Regions from separate parts of the Heyndrickxia faecalis genome, predicted to be linked through region 2. Evidence: predicted binding sites of a transcription regulator. Region 2 holds the regulator's gene; the other holds the start of a gene.
What was found. The regulator CtsR, encoded in region 2, represses protease genes until heat stress. The targets are predictions, from matches to a motif close to ATGGTCAATAAAGGTCAAACA.
Positions count from the first base shown of each region.

Region 1: the regulator CtsR is predicted to act here: its motif matches at 2,858-2,878, upstream of ABR335_RS12025 (ATP-dependent Clp protease ATP-binding subunit).

Region 1 covers NZ_CP158453.1:2,460,775-2,470,395, forward strand. Annotated here, with positions in the region: gene ABR335_RS12005 (hypothetical protein) at 54-248, opposite strand; gene ABR335_RS12010 (YkvS family protein) at 415-603, shown strand; gene ABR335_RS12015 (CPBP family intramembrane glutamic endopeptidase) at 850-1,467, shown strand; gene ABR335_RS12020 (YkvI family membrane protein) at 1,549-2,583, opposite strand; gene ABR335_RS12025 (ATP-dependent Clp protease ATP-binding subunit) at 3,110-5,266, shown strand; gene ABR335_RS12030 (aspartyl-phosphate phosphatase Spo0E family protein) at 5,554-5,844, opposite strand; gene ABR335_RS12035 (YkvA family protein) at 6,202-6,624, shown strand; gene ABR335_RS12040 (methylated-DNA--[protein]-cysteine S-methyltransferase) at 6,663-7,133, opposite strand; gene ABR335_RS12045 (PAS domain-containing sensor histidine kinase) at 7,075-8,589, opposite strand; gene ABR335_RS12050 (hypothetical protein) at 8,826-8,963, opposite strand; gene ABR335_RS12055 (hypothetical protein) at 8,960-9,121, opposite strand; gene ABR335_RS12060 (alpha/beta-type small acid-soluble spore protein) at 9,339-9,539, shown strand; gene ABR335_RS12065 (TerC family protein) at 9,584-9,621, opposite strand, start outside.
Region 2 covers NZ_CP158453.1:3,510,511-3,520,131, forward strand. Annotated here, with positions in the region: gene ABR335_RS16735 (PIN/TRAM domain-containing protein) at 1-925, opposite strand, end outside; gene radA (DNA repair protein RadA) at 1,272-2,642, opposite strand; gene clpC (ATP-dependent protease ATP-binding subunit ClpC) at 2,875-5,325, opposite strand; gene ABR335_RS16750 (protein arginine kinase) at 5,342-6,409, opposite strand; gene ABR335_RS16755 (UvrB/UvrC motif-containing protein) at 6,409-6,954, opposite strand; gene ABR335_RS16760 (CtsR family transcriptional regulator) at 6,974-7,438, opposite strand; gene ABR335_RS16765 (ATP-binding cassette domain-containing protein) at 7,865-8,815, shown strand; gene ABR335_RS16770 (ABC transporter permease) at 8,812-9,570, shown strand.

The DNA.
Region 1 (9,621 bases), 1.0 Mb from region 2:
ATCAGAGTTGACTTCATTTTGCTTAAAAATGCACAAAATTATGCATGCCCCGGTCAGATTTCCGGCTCGTCCAAATAAATATAGCGGACATTCCCGCCGCGCAAGGCAATGCCCTTAAAATGTTTAAAGTCTTCCTCGGCAATAAGCACTTTCCGGAAGTCCATAAAATCTTCACGGCTGACGAATAATTCTTCGATTTCCCTGTTGCGAAGCCGGTTGATTTCCTGTCTGATTTCTTCTTCCGACATACGACCACCCCACCCGGTATTGTACCACATTCTTCCTGCCGCCTACTTGTTTGCTTTCGCGATTTTTTAAAACCGGCCCGATTTGTATTTTTCTGTTCCTTTCGCCTTGAATTTTTCAGAAAAATAGTGCAAACTGGTTACAATACTTTCTTACGGGAGGACCGCAATGAAAAAAGCACAAATTGGTGACATTATTGAATTTAAAGACGGGCTTCAAGGAATTGTCGAAAAGGTGAACGAGAACTCGGTCATCGTGGATTTAACCTATATGGAAAACTATCAGGAACTGGAGCTTGATGAAAAAACAGTGGTCAATCATAAAAACTATCAGGTTATCCATTCGGCTTTACATTAATTCAAACGCTTACCGCGCAGTAAAAAACCGGCACATGCCGGTTTTTTACTGCCGTTTCTATGATTGTGAATTTTTTAACATTATTTTCCCGGATACCTTTTTCCCTATTTCTCTGCTAAAATATTCAATGTATTTTTGTTTGACCCAATGCCGCGAAGGCCGGACTGCGGGGCCGGATCTCTTTTTTTGGCCCTTCCCGGTTTTTTTGCCGGCGGTTTGCGAACTTAAGAAAGGAGCGCATTGGCGGTGGCAAAAAACATGGTGGATACAAAGCTTCTCGGAAGTATCTTAATCGCCCACCTTCTGCTATATATTACGTTTCGGGATACCTCCGTTTTTTGGTATTTATATTCCGGCGCAATGCTGTTTTTGATCAGTTACACGGTTTTTCTTGGAAAATCAGAAAAACACGAAAAGCTTCCGTACCTTCAATTGCTGTTGTATGGCATCTTTTCGGGTTTTCTCCTCTATATTATTTTCAGAATTGGCAATACAGTACTCGGTTTTTTGCCGGGCGGGCTTGACAATGAAGTCGCCCGCGCATACAGGCGTTTTTCACCCGAATCTTTCTGGCATTACTTAGCGCTTGTCCTGATTCTCATCCCCGGAGAAGAAATTTTTTGGCGTTCATTTGTCCAGGCCCGACTCATGAAAATGATGGAAGCGAAATATGCGATTTTGATTTCCGCCGTATTGAACGCATCCGTTTATTTTTACTGCGGATTAAAAATCATGGTCATTGCCGCTTTTGCCGGTTCGATTTTCTGGGGGCTGCTGTATGCAAAAAAACGGAGCCTGTCTGCACAAATTTTGTCGCATCTTACCTTTGATTTGCTGCTTGTCGTCTTCCTGCCGATTTTTTAAGCATGGGGACGGCTTTTTTTCGGCATTTGCCCGCCACAAATGCATAACAACCGCGCAAAGCTGTTTTGAATGCCTTACCGGTCACCCCCGGATCGTCTTTATTCCGAGTGCCATCATAAAAACAAGGCTGAAATAGCCGAACAGGGGATATAAAACCGATAATAGCGGGCCGTAATGCAAGCTGCTGATCAGCAGAATGGCGGAAAAAATCAACCCGTACAGCAAACCGCTTTTCATCGGGATATATTTTTGCATTTGCCGCTCAAGCCCGTAGGCATCCCCGATAATAGAAGTGAAAATTTCCCCGAAAATCAGCAGAACATAAATAAAATAAATGCCCGGAAAACTCGCTTTCACAATATGCGCCATCGGAATCTCCACTTGGGCAACGTCCGGCAGCGTGACCAGTGACAAATGGCTGGAAATCAGGATGAGCGTTAAAAACAGCCCGCCCAGTATCCCGCCGGCACGGACGACTTCCTTATCTTTCACTTCCGCCGCAACCGGGACAAGCACCGCCTGCGCGAGCGCCAAATTCAAAGCCGCATAGGAAAGGGCGCGGAGAAGGGCACGGGGCATATCAACACTTTCCGGCCGGGCCATGAGCGCTTGAAAAAATCCGGGTGACTGGACGGACTGCGACAAAAGGAGAAAATTAAACAAAAGCATCAAAGGCACCACAAATGTATTGACGCCAAGCAGCCCCTTGATGCCAAAACACATGACAAGAAAGGCAAGAAGCACCGTCAATAAAATCCCTATTTCTCTCCCAATATGAAGCTGCTCCTCAAAAACAGCACCCGCACCGGACAGCATGACGCCGCAAACCCCGAAAAGCATGGCCATCATCATCACATTCACGAAACCGGCCGCTTTTTTGCCAAATAAATACCGGTTTAAAGTTTCATAGGAATCCGCATGCAAATCGATCGCTTTTTCCATCATTTTCGTACCAAAGAAAATAAACAAAAACCCTGAAAGGCAGATGGCAAGCAATCCATACAGCCCAAACTGTGTAAAAAAAACGGTAATTTCTTTCCCTGTTGCAAACCCTGCCCCGATCACCGTCCCAATATATACGGCTGCGATTTGGACAGCACCGCCCCACTTATTCAACGCCTGCACCCCTTTAAGAAAAAATAAGACAACCTGCCGGCTCCGTTACTATCCTATGTCCCGCTTTCTTAAAATAGCCCGGCCGGTTCATTTCCGCCGCTAAAAAATTGGTCAAAAATAGTCAAAAAAACCTTTACAAACAAAAAAAGTTGTCATATACTATAGGCAAAGGTCAAAGATAGTCAAATATAAGATGGTGCCATTGGTCGATAGCGCAAATGACAAATGCAGATCTTTTGATTTTCGGGCCGCGCAGTTGTATCATGATATTAGAAAGGTCAAAAATAGTCAAAGGGTGACTCGCAGATGCCTTTTCCTTTTTTCAGCACAAGACAAATGACTTTGCCATTCTACTGTAAAGGCCAAAATGCATCAAAGGGGTGCATGCAAAAGATTTGCATCTTGTGAAATTTTGAGCTATACTGATTTCCAATTAAGGTCAAAGCAAATCAAAGCGCTTTGATTGTTTTTCAATCTCATTAGTCAAAGATAGTCAAAATCAAACCGATCAAAGGAGGAATGTTTGATGTTATGTGACAAATGCCATCAAAACGAAGCGACGATCGGGATGCATATAAATGTGAACGGAAACCAAAAAACATTGAACCTGTGCCAGTCCTGCTACCAAAAAGAACGGGCAAAATTCGAAAACAACTGGGGAGGCATGTTTATGAATAACGGATTTGGAAACTTCGGATTCGGAGGATTCAACGACCTCTTTAACCAAATGAATGCCAACGGGTTCCAGCCAAACGGCGCGAAACAAACCGTACAAACGCAAACACAAGGCGGCGGCAACGGACTACTTGACCAGTTCGGCCGCAACCTGACCGCTGCTGCACGGGCCGGGCAAATTGACCCTGTCATCGGCCGTGATGAAGAAATCGCCCGCGTCATTGAAATTTTAAACCGGCGCAATAAAAACAACCCGGTGTTAATCGGCGAACCTGGCGTCGGGAAAACCGCCATTGCGGAAGGGCTCGCTTTAAAAATTACCGAAAAACAAGTTCCGGCAAAACTGCGGCATAAAGAAGTTTACTTGCTCGATGTAGCTTCACTTGTTGCAAACACGGGCATCCGTGGTCAATTTGAAGAACGGATGAAAAAATTGATTGCCGAACTCGAACAACGGAAAAACGTACTTCTGTTTATTGACGAAATTCACCTGCTTGTCGGCGCAGGTTCTGCAGAAGGTTCGATGGACGCTGGCAACATTTTGAAACCGGCGCTTGCCCGCGGCGAAATCCAGGTGATCGGCGCGACAACTTTGAAAGAATACCGGCAAATTGAAAAAGATGCCGCACTTGAACGGCGTTTTCAACCGGTACAAGTCAATGAACCGACCCTTGAAGAAACCGTCATGATTTTGCGCGGCTTAAAAGACCGGTATGAAAACTACCATCACGTTGCCTATACCGATGAAGCGCTTGAAGCTTGTGCGAAATTGTCGCACCGCTACATCCAGGACCGCTTCCTGCCGGATAAGGCAATCGACCTGATGGATGAAGCCGGTTCGAAATTGAACCTGACGATTGCGGTTCCGAGCAAAGAAGATATCCAAAAACGGCTTGCTGAAATTGCACAGGAAAAACAAACTGCGCTTGCAACAGAAAACTATGAAAAAGCAGCCGAATTGAAAAAAGAAGAACAAAAACTGAACGAGTTGGCTACTTCCGGCCAAGTTGAAGCCAAACCGGTTGTCGATGTCACGCAAATTCAGGAAATTGTCGAAAAGAAAACGGGTATTCCGGTCGGCAAACTCGAAGCGGATGAAGCGAAAAAACTGCAGCATCTGGAAGAAAACCTTGCTAAAAAAGTGATCGGCCAGGATGAAGCGGTCCGGAAAGTGGCGAAAGCAATCCGCCGTTCGCGTGCCGGCCTGAAAGCGAAAAGCCGCCCGATCGGTTCGTTCCTGTTCGTCGGCCCGACCGGCGTCGGAAAAACGGAACTGACAAAACGGCTCGCGGAAGAACTGTTCGGCACGAAAGATGCGATGATCCGGCTTGACATGAGCGAATATATGGAAAAACACAGCGTCTCGAAACTGATCGGGGCACCTGCCGGCTATGTCGGTTATGAAGATGCCGGCCAACTGACGGAAAAAGTGCGCCGCAACCCGTACAGCATTATTTTGCTCGACGAAATTGAAAAAGCGCACCCGGATGTTTTGAACATGTTTCTGCAAATTCTCGATGACGGGCGCTTAACCGATGCCCAAGGGCGGACGGTCAGCTTCAAAGATACCGTCATCATTATGACGAGCAACGCCGGCACCCAATTTAAGCATAAAACAGTCGGGTTCGCTAAAAGTGAAGCGATCAAAGAATCGAATATTCTCGATTCACTCGGCGACTTCTTCAAACCGGAGTTTCTGAACCGTTTCGACAACATTATCGAATTTAAACCACTTGAAAAAGAACATTTGGTTAAAATTGTTGACCTGATGCTCGGCGAACTGAATGAAACGCTGAACGAACAAGCGATTACGCTTGACGTGACAGCAGAAGCGAAAGAAAAAATCGCCGAACTCGGTTATGACCCGGCATTTGGGGCCCGCCCGATCCGCCGCGTTATCCAGGAAAAAATTGAAGACCGGATTGCCGACTTTATCCTCGACCATCCGGAAAGCAAAAACTTAAAAGCGGAAGTCCGCGAAGGTGACATTGCCATCGCGGAAAAATAAAGCAAAAACCGGCATGCGGACATAGCCCATGCCGGTTTTTGCATTCCGGCAGATGGACAGCACGGGCCATCTGCCGGGTTTTTTATGTTTGTAAAAAGATCGAACGCAGTCCAAACCCGGCTGTTGTAAATCAATCGGAAGAAAGCCGGGTTTTATTCCCCGGCCAAAACCAGTCCAAATAAAAAGGCGGGCGGGAAACATATTCATCCGGAATATTGATCAGGGATTCATCCGCACTCAAAGGAGCAAAACCAAGATGCAAAGGTTGGAAGCAGTTCCCCTGTTTGTTAAACAAGCTGCATGGCTTTATACGTTTTTCTCGCTTCAGCCAGATTGAGCCGCTGCACTTTTTCATACAATATGAATGACATTTCCCGGATAATCACCATTTCGGATGACCGGGCGTTGTGCTGCTTTCGATAGGCTTCATACTCATTCATGAGCGAATCCAGCTGCTGGCTGCACCGGACCGTTTTCTCATGCGTCAGGCCCAGTTTTTTCCCAAGCTCCATCATTTCCTGACGTTTTTTCTGAATTCTGTAAAGATACTTGTTCTCCTCTAACATGTGCGTGTCCACTTCCAAATTCTCCTTTAGTTCTCTTTTTCTATTGAATGATTGTTATCCCCCGATTATGCTTCAAAAAATGTGAGGTGTTACACATGGAAAATGGCGGACTATTCTGCCGGTTTTCCGCATGATGGCATCGTGGCAAAAGTTCTCTGCAAGCCGGAAAGGCGCAAAAGCCCTGCCCCCATCCTGCTTATTTTACCATTACTAAAGTAGTATCGCAGGTCTTGACGGAAATGTAAATACAATCGCAATATTAGACAAAATTTTCACCAAAAATTTTCACATCTCCCGAAAAAACCACCCGTTTTTCACCGCTCCATGTTTTTTTTGGTCATGCAGTGGAAAAATAAAAGAGAAAAAGACATGAAAGAAGTGAAGCAGATGGCAAAAAATTTTCTGCTGGCCAAAGCAGCCGGGTGGTTATTTCGGTCTAAAGCAAAACAGTATTTAAACGACCGGGAAAAAACCGGCGATCTGGTCAACCGCGCGGAGAAAAAAGCGCTCTCCAACAAAATTACGCTTGCCAACATGTGGAATAAAATCCGCGTCCTTTTCCAGCTTATCAGGGCGTGGGCAAAAGGCGAATACCGCACCGTTCCGTACCGGACGATTCTCATGATCGTAATCGGCCTTATTTATTTCGTATCTCCCATTGACATCATCCCTGATTTTCTTGCCGGCGCGGGCCTTGTTGACGACACCGCTGTGCTTGCATTTCTTCTGACGCAAGTGACCCCGGATTTGGAAAAATTTTTACAATGGAAAAACAAAAGAGATAAAAGTTGAACCCGGGGCCGCGCAGGATTTTGACAACCGTTCCCCTTTTAGACAATCGCCCCTTCAAGATAGAGCAGGAATGCCTTTTGATCAATCCGGCTCCCGGCATAGCCTGTTAACGACTTGTCTTTTCCAATCACGCGGTGGCAGGGGATCAGGATCGGAACAGGATTTTTCCGGTTCGCCTGCCCGACGGCCCGCACGGCTTTCGGGTTCCCGACAGCCTCAGCGATGTCTTTATACGAGCACGTTTCCCCATACGGAATTTTTTTCAGCGCTTCCCAAACCGCCATTTGAAAGGGAGTGCCGGAGACAGAAACCGGCACATCAAAACGGGTTCTTTTCTTTGCAAAATACGCTTCCAGTTCACTGGCTGCGCGCAAAAGCAGCGGGTGGCGGGGTTCCGGCATACCCTCTTCATCTGTTTTGCCGAAAGAAACGGCCGTAATGCCTTTTTCATCAGCCCTTACTGTTAAAGGTCCGATTGGGCTTTCCAGCCAAATAAAAGCCATTTTCATCACCTGCTTCCTGCTGCACGGGAAGAAAGATATGAAAAGTTGTGCCTTCCCGTACTTTGCTTTGGACTTGAATGAAGCCTTTATGCTCCTTTATGATTTTATAACTGATCATCAAACCAAGTCCGGTTCCTCTTTCTTTTGTCGTATAGAACGGCTCGCCCAGCTTTTCAATTTTATCGTCCGGGATGCCTTCCCCTTCATCGCGAATGCTTGTATGGACCAGCCCTCTTTCCTTTTCGTAACAAATCTTGATATCTATTTTTCCTCCGTCCGGCATGACTTCTATTGCATTTTTAATGATATTGATAAAGACCTGCTTAAGCTGGTTGCCTTCGCAATAAACATCCGGAAGCCCATCGTCAAAGCGGCAGGAAATCTGGATATTGTGCATCAGCGCTTGCGCATTCAGCAAACCAATCGTATCGCGCATGATTTTCCGGATATCATGATTTTGGAACTGGATTGCCTGCGGCTTTGCCAGCACCAGAAAGTCGGTAATAATTGTTTCAATTCGCGCCAGTTCCGATGTAATCACGTTAAAATATAATGAATGCTCTTCCTCTTTCATGCTGTTTTGCAGCAGCTGGATAAAACCTTTCAAAGCTGTCATTGGATTGCGGATTTCGTGGGCAATGCCGGCCGCGAGCTCCCCGACAATATTCAGGGTATCCGATTTGCGAAGCTGCTCCTGCATCGCCCTTCTTTCAGTAATATCCCGGATGACCGTTAAATTCATATTTGACGTCAGGTTCCCTTTTGACGTAATCTCATAATATTTCGTTTCATTGGCTTTTGAAGCAGTAAACAAATAATCTGCCGTCCCGTTCTCTTTTAACTGAAAAAGATGGCGGAGAAAATCTTTTTGCATTTTTTCGTCATTGGTAAGCAATAAATTCTGGATTCTCTTCCCGATCGCATCTTCCCGGCTGCAGTCGAAATAGTTTGCAGCTGCAGGGTTGATATCGACAATTTTCAAATCCCAGTTCCATAAGACCATCCCGTCGATCGATCCTTCGAACACTTTCCGGAACCGTTCCTCACTGTCCCGCAGCGTCTGTTCCATCTTGTAACGGCTGCTCACGTTGCGAAAAATGGTCATATGGTAATTTTCCGCGCTAATATACCGGGATGTAAACTCGAGATGCTTCAGCTGCCCGTTCGGCATTTTAAACAGCAGTTCTTCGCGGGCCGCCGGGATTTGGTTTAGCCTGTCGAACTTCCGGCAATTCCCACCGTTTTCGACATAAACAAAATCGCTCAGCTTTTTCCCGACAAACTCTTCCATTGTACACTCGAAAATTTTTAAAGCGGCTTCGTTCGCCAACAGGATCTGGCCGTTTTGATCCCAAAATACAATTGCATCCATTGCTTCCAAAAAAAGGGTTCGGTAAAGCTGCTCATGATCTCTTAATACAAGTCCCCTTTTCTTTTGGCTCATAAACTGATCTGTTCCCAAATTTGTTCTCCCCTTCTTCATAAGAAGCATGCCCCTGAATTTATGATATTTCTGTTCACAACAAATGTCTGGAAAAGTCTGCTGCATAAGGGTTTCCAGCTGCTATTTAAGAACATATTCTTTTTGAGAAGATATGTCAAATGAAATTGGCAAGATGGATGATATGGTGATAATTCGTGGTCCAACGGGGGAATTCCTGCTGCCATTTCCGCAAAAAAGGATGGCGGCTGCCATCCTCATTTTTTATTTTTTTTTGCATTTTTTCTTTTTTTGCCGGTTCCGCTTTCAGCCATGATTTCATATATCTTCCCGGCATTGATGTCCCCGAATTCCAGCCCCGCTTCTTCCCGGACATTTTGTTTCCTGCGGTTCATGAACGCCCTTTCCTGCCTTTTTTTGAATTCCGGTTTGCCCCTTTCACCGCTTCTTCCCCGCGGGCAAATTCCGTGGAGAAAGCTGTTTCAGCCAGATTCTCTTTCGGGGTTTTGTTATTTTTCGCGGCTGCATCAAATTCCGCTTTTCGTTTCGCCATGCCGTCCCCTCCATTTCAGGTTGCCTGCATCATTAGCATGCCCGCGCACCACCGCCCTTATGGCTGCAATATCTGTCAAAACCGGCTCAGGGTGCATGCAAATACAACTGTTTCCAAACATAATTCTTTCCTGCAAGCCGATACTATTCATAAAGGCTGAAGCCGCAATACGGGCGGCAGAAAGAGGAGCCAATTTTTTAAAAAAAGGAGAATGATGATGGCGAGAAACAGCAATAAATTGTTGGTACCGGGGATTGATGCATACATGGACCAAGTAAAGTATGAAATTGCCCAAGAATTTGGCGTGCAGCTCGGATCGGATACCGTATCACGGGCAAACGGATCGGTAGGCGGAGAAATGACAAAACGGCTCGTGCGCGAGGCACAATCCCGCCTTTTGGGGCAAAATCCGGAATAAAACAAAAACCGGCAAAGCGGGATTCGCCTGCTTTGCCGGTTTTTTTACATCTGTTGCTGCTTTTTACCCGATTTCCCGGCGG
Region 2 (9,621 bases):
GATGCTCTTTCCCGTCTTTAATGAGTTGCACATTGAGCTCTTCGCCGGGGAGCACAACCGGTTTTACGGCGTTGGCAAGGTCATTGATATTGAGCACCTTGACTTTCTGGAATTCACATACTTTATTTAAATTATAATCATTCGTCACGACAATCCCGTTCATCAATTTTGCCAGTTTAATGAGCTTGCTGTCAACTTCCTGGATATCTTCAAAATCGCCTTCATACATTTGCACTTCGATCGGCAGTTCATTCTGTATCCGGTTCAAGATATCAAGCCCACGCCGGCCCCGGTTTCTTTTCAAAGCATCCGAAGAATCGGCAATATGCTGCAATTCTTCAAGCACAAAGAGCGGAATCACAATCGGCCCGTCAAGAAAACCGGTCTGGCAAATATCCGCAATCCGTCCGTCGATGACAACGCTTGTATCAAGAATCTTCACCTGTTTTCCAGGCTGCGGATGCCCTTCTTGCTCTGTCCCGCCTTTCCGTCTATGCTGCCGGTTGAAAAACAAATTGAAAATTTCCTCTCTTTTCTTAAAACCGACCTGAAATCCGATATAACCGAGCAATACTGTAAGTGTAATCGACACAATTGTATTGACAATCGGAATTCCCCGCACCGGAATGCTTGCCAGATAAGCAATAATCAGGCCGAGCACAAGGCCAAAGGTGCCGGAAAAAATTTCCGTCATCGGGACTTTTACCAGTGAATCCTCAAACCAATCGACAAAATCAACGATATAATGAATGGACCAGAAAGTAATAAGATAAAAGATAATAGCCCCCAACAGCGCTGAAACATACGGGTTGTTGATTAACACATAATCCACTTTCACAAGCTTGTAAAAATCAGGCAGCAGGAAAACACCGAGCGTGCCGCCAATCAGTACCAAACAAATTTGTATAAGCCGTCTTAACAACATGTTCACCTCCTTTATACATTATAAACAAAAAATAGGGTTTAAAACGTTTGCCTTCGTATTTTTCCCTACCGAGCCAGTTAATCGCCGCGGTTTTCTCCGGGCATTTTCAGGCTTCATGCACATCCCCTGCTTTCTTTTAAAATTTGTATCCTGCCAGCCGCTGTCTTTTCTGTCTTTACATCATAACGGATCCTGTAAACGCAGATTTGCGGCAGTTATTTGCTTATCAAGTGGGTTCCGTTTTTTTCCACGCTTTCCTTCACTTCCCAGTGCCTTCCGCTTCCTCCGGTACCCTCACGCACTGATCCAAAGAACACATAGAAGGCACGGAAATTTGTTCCCTTTCTCATCCGCCGAGTGCCGCTTCCAAAGCTTCCTGGATTGTGGAGACGCCGATCACTTGAATCTCTTTTGGCGGCGTCCACCCGCCCATATTATTTTTCGGGATGATCGCCCGCCGGAAACCAAGTTTTGCCGCTTCCTGGACGCGCTGCTCAATCCTGGACACCCGCCTGACTTCCCCCGTCAGCCCGACCTCTCCGATAATGCAGTCATCCGCATTTGTCGGCTTGTCGCGAAAACTGGATGCCACGCTGACAGCAACTGCCAAATCCACTGCCGGTTCATCCACTTTCAGGCCGCCGGCGACTTTTAAATAAGCATCCTGGTTCTGAATCAAAAGACCGGCCCGTTTTTCAAGCACCGCCATAATCAGCGTGACACGGTTATAGTCAATCCCGGATGCCATCCGCCGCGGCATATTGAAAAACGTCGGGGCCAACAGCGCCTGGATCTCGACAAGGACCGGGCGCGTCCCCTCAATGGAAGCCACCACGGTAGAACCGGCTGCACCTTTTGTCCGTTCTTCCAGAAAAATTTCGGAAGGGTTCTGGACTTCTTCCAAACCGGATTCTTTCATTTCCAAAATCGCAATTTCATTCGTCGAACCAAAGCGGTTTTTGACCGCCCTTAATATCCGGTAGGCGTTATGGCGTTCACCTTCAAAATACAGGACCGTATCCACCATATGTTCAAGCACACGTGGGCCGGCAATGGAGCCTTCTTTTGTCACGTGGCCGACAATAAAGATGGCCACGTTTTTTGTTTTTGCCGTCCGCATCAGCTGTGCAGTCGTTTCCCTCACTTGCGACACACTGCCCGGCGCAGACTGGATTTCCGGATGGTAAATCGTCTGGATGGAATCAATGACCACAAAGCCGGGATTCAGTTCATCTATCGCCTGCTGGATCACGGAAAGGTCCGTTTCCGGCAGCACATAAAGATGGTCGGTATGGATGTTTAACCGGTCCGCCCTTAACTTCGTCTGTTTCGCCGATTCCTCCCCGGAAATATACAGTACATTTAACCCGTGCTTTGCCAGTTGTGATGACACTTGCAAAAGCAGCGTTGATTTGCCGATCCCGGGATCCCCGCCGATCAAAACAAGTGATCCGGCAACAATGCCGCCGCCGAGGACACGGTTCAGCTCTCCAAAATCCACCTTTGTCCTTTTTTCTTCTTTAGACTCTATAGACGTAATAGGTGCCGCTTTGGTTTCATTTCCAGGCTCCGGATGTAAAAAAAAGCCCCTCCGTTTTGGCGTCTCCGCTTCCTCCACCATCTGGTTCCACTGGCTGCATTGCGGGCACTTTCCCATCCATTTTGGCGACTCGTAGCCGCAGTTCTGGCAAACAAACTTTACGGTTTTTTTTGCCATCTTAAACCCCTTTCCCTCATATCTATGTGTATAAGTGTATACAAAGTATCTTGAAATTGAATTAAAATCGTATAAGAAACCGCCACATAGGTTGAACGAAACAGTACTCCTTCTTTATGTGTTGCCAGAAGCAATGTTATCCTAATCGCCATTGATTTTGGCGCGAAATTTTATATATGTGAAAAAAAGGGTACAATCGCCAAAACCATTGTACCCTTTCCTGCTTTCGGCATTAAGAATTGGACGATACAGCTTCCGACTCTGCCACACTGGCAAAAGTAAATTCGCCGTCTTTTACATCGACCAATACCTTTTGCCCTTCTTTTATATTGCCTTTCAGCATTTCTTCCGAAAGGCGGTCTTCGATGTTTTTCTGAATCGATCTGCGCAGCGGCCGCGCGCCGTATTCCGGATCGTAGCCTTTTTCCGCCACTTTTTCTTTTGCGGCATCCGTCAGCACAAGTTCGATATGATGCTCTTTTAACCGGTCCGACAATTCTTTCGCCATCAACGTGACAATTTCGTTCAACTGTTTCTTCTCGAGCGAATGGAACACAATGGTTTCATCAACACGGTTCAAAAACTCAGGCCGGAACGCTTTTTTCAGTTCCTCGAGCACTTTGTCCTTCATGTCTTTATAATCGGCCTCGACGGTATCCTGAATGGTGAAGCCGACGCTCTTGTTGCGTTTTAAAGCATCTGCGCCGACATTCGATGTCATGATGACAATCGTATTGCTAAAATCAACCGTGCGGCCCTTGGAATCGGTCAGCCGGCCGTCATCCAGTACCTGGAGCAAAATGTTGAACACATCCGGGTGCGCTTTTTCAATTTCATCAAGCAGCACAACCGAATACGGTTTTCTCCGTACCTTTTCCGTCAGCTGCCCGCCTTCTTCAAAACCGACATATCCAGGCGGCGAACCTACGAGGCGGGAAGTCGAATGTTTCTCCATGTATTCGGACATGTCGATCCGGATCATGGCATCCTCATCGCCGAACATCGCTTCCGCAAGCGCCCGCGCCAGTTCTGTTTTTCCGACCCCTGTCGGCCCGAGGAAAATGAAGGAACCGATCGGGCGTTTCGGATCTTTTAACCCTGCCCGTGCACGGCGGACTGCTTTCGCCACTGCAAGTACCGCTTCTTCCTGCCCGATCACTCGGGAGTGAAGGATCTCTTCAAGGTGCAGAAGCCTTTCCGTTTCGGTTTGTGCCAGTTTCGTCACCGGAACTCCCGTCCAGCTCGAAACAACAAGCGCAATATCATCGACTGTGACTTCACTGTTTTCCTGTCCTTGTTTTGCCTTCCAGTTTTTCTTCGTTTCCTCCAGCTGTTCGCGCAGTTTCTGTTCGGTATCCCTTAACGCAGCCGCTTTTTCAAATTCCTGGCTCTGGACGGCCGCATCTTTTTCCTTGCGTACCTCTTCCAGTTTCAATTCCAGTTCTTTCAAATTCGGCGGCGTTGTAAAGGAACGAAGACGCACTTTCGATCCGGCTTCATCGATTAAGTCAATCGCTTTATCCGGCAGGAACCGGTCTGCGATATAGCGGTCCGAAAGTTTTACAGCGGCTTCGATCGCCTCATCGGTAATCGAGACGCGATGGTGTGCTTCATAGCGATCGCGCAGCCCTTTTAAAATCTGGATCGACTCATCAATCGTCGGCTCATCGACCTGGATCGGCTGGAACCTTCTTTCCAGTGCAGCATCTTTTTCAATATATTTCCGGTATTCATCCAGTGTTGTTGCCCCGATGCACTGCAGTTCGCCGCGGGCAAGCGACGGTTTTAAAATATTGGAAGCATCAATGGCTCCTTCCGCACCGCCGGCCCCAATTAAGGTATGCAATTCATCGATGAAAAGAATGATATTACCGGCCTGGCGGATTTCATCCATGACTTTTTTCAGGCGGTCTTCAAATTCGCCACGGTATTTTGTACCGGCCACAACCGTACCCATATCAAGCGTCATAACCCGTTTGTCACGCAGCGTTTCCGGCACTTCATTATGCACAATTTGCTGGGCAAGGCCTTCTGCAATGGCCGTTTTCCCAACGCCCGGTTCCCCGATAAGGACAGGGTTGTTTTTTGTCCTCCGGCTCAGTACTTCAATGACGCGTTGAATTTCTTTGCTGCGCCCGATTACAGGATCAAGGGAATCTTCCCGTGCGATCGCTGTTAAATCGCGGGCCAGACTGTCCAGTGTCGGTGTGCTGACGCTGGCCGCCGAACCGCCCTGTACGGACGCTTCACTGTTGCCCAATAATTGGAGCACCTGTTGCCTTGCTTTATTTAAGCTAACGCCGAGATTTGTCAGCACGCGTGCCGCCACGCCTTCACCTTCACGGATCAGCCCGAGGAGGATATGTTCCGTTCCAACATAGGAGTGCCCGAGTTTTCTCGCTTCATCCATTGACAGTTCAATCACTTTTTTGGCCCTTGGCGTGTAGTGGATCGTTTGGGAAATTTCCTGGCCGTTCCCGATCAGGGTTTCCACTTCTTCCTGGATTTTTTCGGCGCTTAAACCCAGGCCGTACAGCGCTTTTGCCGCGATGCCTTCCCCTTCGCGGACAAGTCCGAGCAAAATATGTTCCGTTCCGATATTGTTATGTTTCAGGCGGATTGCTTCTTCCTGGGAAAGGGCCAGCACTTTCTGGGCTCTCTCTGTAAATCTTCCAAACATCATCTGTCATTCCTCCTGTTCATTTGGTCTCCTCAAGCCTCAAACGTTCTCTTATCAGTGTAGCCCTCCGGATATCCCTTTCATACGGGCTGAGCGCTCTTCCGGCATAAAGCTGTAAAAATCCCGGCTGCATTAAAATCATCAATTCATTTAAAATTTGTTTCGAAATGTTTTGAATATAGCCCAGATCAATTCCCAGCCGGACATCGGACAAACAACGGGCCGCTTCTTTTGTTTCAATGATCCTGCTGTTTTGCAGGACACCGAGCGAACGGTAAACCCTGTCTTCTAATTGTATGTTTGAAGTCTGCACCAATGCTTCCCTTGCCGATCTTTCCTGTGTAATGATCTGCCGGATGACACTGGTTAAATCCGAGACAATATTGTCTTCCGATGTTCCGAGTGTCACCTGGTTGGAAATTTGAAAAATATTTCCGATGGCTTCGCTTCCTTCGCCATATATTCCTCTTACCACCAAACCAAGCTGATGAATCGCCGGAATGATTTGTTTAATTTGCTGTGTCAGCACAAGTCCCGGCAAATGCATCATGGCCGATGCGCGGATGCCCGTTCCGACATTTGTCGGGCAGCTGGTTAAGTAACCGAGCGTTTCATCAAAAGCATAATCGACCCAATTTTCAAGCAGGTCATCAAGCTGATTGGCTTTCTGAAGCGTTTCATGCAATTGAAGCCCTGGAGAAAGACATTGTATGCGTAAATGATCTTCCTCATTTATCATAATACTAATATCTTCGCCGCTTGACAAAATAACTGCCCCGTCACCCGCTTCTTCGGCAAGTTGCGGGCTAATCAGGTGTTTCTCCACAAGCACCCTTTTTTCGAGCGGTTTTAATTCGTCCATTTTTAAAAATTCAGCCTGCATTTCAGCCGGAAAATGATTTCGGGCGATATCCTGGATTGTTTTCATAATTTCCCTTGCTTCCTCGCTGGTAAACAAGGACGGGAACCGGTAATTTTTTAAATTTCTTGCCAGACGAACCCGTGTCGTCAGCACAATTTCCGATTCAGGCCCTTGCTCGTTCATCCAGGAGCTGGACGCTTTGTGCAAAAAATGTTCTAAAGACATTATTGTTCCCCTCCTTTTGCTTGAGAAGAACCTTCAAGTGCGCGAATTTGATCGCGGAGTTCTGCTGCTTTTTCAAATTCTTCCTGGCTGATGGCTTCCTGCAACGCCGCCTTTAATTCCTGCAATTTTTTCTTTGTATAAATGGCACCGCCAATCCGTGCAGGTATTTTTCCTTCATGCGCAACGTTGCCGCCATGAAGGCGCTGCAAAATCGGAACAAGCTGGTGCTGAAACGTCTCATAGCAATGCGGGCAGCCTAACCGGCTTGTGTTTAAAAACTGGTTCAATGTCATCCCGCAATGGTTGCAGCGAAGCACATCCGGGTCAGGTGCTGTTTCCTGTTTGAAAAGTTGGATGGCCGGATCAAAATTAAAAAGGCCCGCGAGCAGATTATCGAAGGAAAAGGTTTTCCCCCAATCCGATGAAAACTTTTCCCCCTTCTCCTGCGCGCACTTCTCGCAAAGATGGAATTCCGTTTTCACACCGTTTATAATTTTAGTAAAATGCATCGTTGCCGGCCTTTCATTGCATTCCTGGCAAATCACGGCATACTCACCTCTATTGTTACTTGTATTTTAAGGTCGTTAACATCGATTTCAACATTCTGGCACGCAGTTCATCCCGTTCCGGCAACTGGATGTAGAGCACGGAGCGGTCCATCACGCTGAGCATGATTTTTGCCTCCCGCCTTGAAATCACCTCTTCTTCAACGAGGCGGAGAATGATGGCTTCCGCATTCGACTGGGAGATGACATTGCCGATATGCACAAGCAGCTGGTCAATCAGTTCCGCATCGCTTTCAGGCCGCACTTTCATGATCCGGATATAGCCGCCGCCGCCCCTTTTACTTTCAACAATATACCCTCTTTCAATCGTAAACCGCGTATTGATGACATAATTGATTTGCGAAGGGACACATTGGAACTTATCGGCAATCTCATTGCGTTTTATTTCAAGAATTTCTTTTTCATTCAGTTCCAGAATCCGTTTTAAATATTCCTCTATGATATCCGATATATTTTTCATCAAAGCCACCTCCTGACACCTTCTTTTGACTTTGACTATATTTGACTTTAATTATACAGGATTCCTTACAGAAAATGCAACTAGGAAAACTGCCCCTTTTTCAGCATTTCTGTTTGGGGAGATCATCGAATTTTACGAACCTGGGTTATTTTCTTTCTGATTTTCCACTGAACGTTTTCGCTTTCCATATAAAATGAACAAATATCGCAGTTCTGTTGCCTGTAAAAAGCAGTCATCATGCAAATTGATGCTCGGGCTTGAAGCAAAAACTGAAGTTCATTTTATATAGGCGAGAAATTCAGTTTTTCCTTTCTGCAGCTCCGTTAAGTTCATTCCAATTCGACTTTTATAAAAAGAATACTTGATGGTTGACTCTCCTCTAAGAGGATAGCTTAACGTTCTTTTTGTAAGAAATGAGGAGGGAAGAATATGTATGAACTAATTGTAAATGATGTTTGCAAATCATTTGGCAAAAAGGCAGCATTAAATAATGTGTCTCTCAAAGTGAAAAAAGGCGCTATCTTCGGACTTACTGGTCCAAATGGTGCAGGAAAATCTACTTTGACGAGTATATTAGCTACTTTATCCTTGCCAAATGAGGGTACTGTCAAAATTTCAGGTGTAGATGTTGTTTCAAATGTGAAGGAAGTTCGAAAAAAAGTTGGAGTCACATTCCAACAAACAACTGTATTTTCGACTGGAACAGCTTGGGAAAACATTTTGATTGCAGGAAAAATGTATGGCATGAGCACTTCAAAAATAATGGAACGAGGGGAACACCTGTTAAAGGAATTTGATTTATTCCAGGTATCCAATGATCTGGTTGGGACTTACTCGGGTGGAATGAAAAGAAAATTGGATATCGCGATAAGTTTGCTTTATAAACCAGAAGTCCTTTTACTGGATGAACCTACAGCTGGATTAGACCCAGAGTCGAGAACTACCCTATGGAAAATCGTTACAAAAATTTCTCAAGATGAAGGGACGACAATTTTTGTAACAACACACTATTTAGAGGAATTGAATGACCTTGCAACTGAAATTGCATTGATCAACCATGGAAAGATACTGGATATTGGGACGCCAAAAGAACTGATCAATAAACTTGCGGCTGATCAAATCGAGATTCATTATCGAAAGTTACATTTGTCCAACGTTCAAAAAATCGAAGAATATATTTCTGATTTGAAAGAGGTCGTCCGTTACGAATTAAAACCAACAACATTAACCATTATGACGAGTCAGGGACAACAAATTCTGTCTAAATTATTGAGGTACTTAATTCAAAGTAACGTAGAAATTGAATTTAGTGAACTGAAACAGGCAACGTTAAATGACGTTTATTTAGCGAACTTTAATGAGAAAGGAGTAGAGCAATGAATAACATAACATTCGTTTTGTTATTAGCAAAAAAGAGACTAACACCGGTAATTAAAAATCCAATAGCCATTATCATTTCAATGTTCCAACCATTGATTTTCCTAGTGCTGTTTGGCACGATATTTTCAAACATATCTTCCGTGAGTGGGTTTGATGAATCCAGTTATGTATCGTATATTTTACCGGGAATTCTGGTCATGAATGCTTTATTTGGCGGAATCTATCTAGGAATGAGTACGTTAGATGATATGAGAGAAGGAATATTTAACCGATATTTAATCGCTCCGAAGAATAACCTAATTTTTATCATTGGTGATTTAGTCTACATTTTCGTTTTTCAATTGATTCAATCCAACTTGTTAGTAATAATTGGCTATTTTATGGGGTTCAGACTGCCAATAGGAATCGTTTCACAAATTCTTTTTCTTGTTACACCAGCATTATTTTCGTGTCTAATCGGAGCGATTTCAATTGGAATTGCCGTTCTAACCAAAAAGCACTCAACAATGATCACGGTCATGCAGTTTTTCTCTTTCCCGTTGATTTTCTTGTCTTCTGCCTTTATGCCAAGCAATTTATTACCAAAATGGATAAGTATCCTGTCAAAAATAAATCCAGTTGACTGGGTAGTTAGAGCATCACAGTCTACTTTCAACCATTCGCCCGCAATCAACTACTATTTATTGATTATTTCATGTCTTGTTATGGCTGTTTTCTTTTGTAAATTCACGTATGATGTTCAAAGAAAAAAGTGACATAAACGTGTTGACTCTTACCTTAGAGGATATTTTAGTATAAAGAGCAAT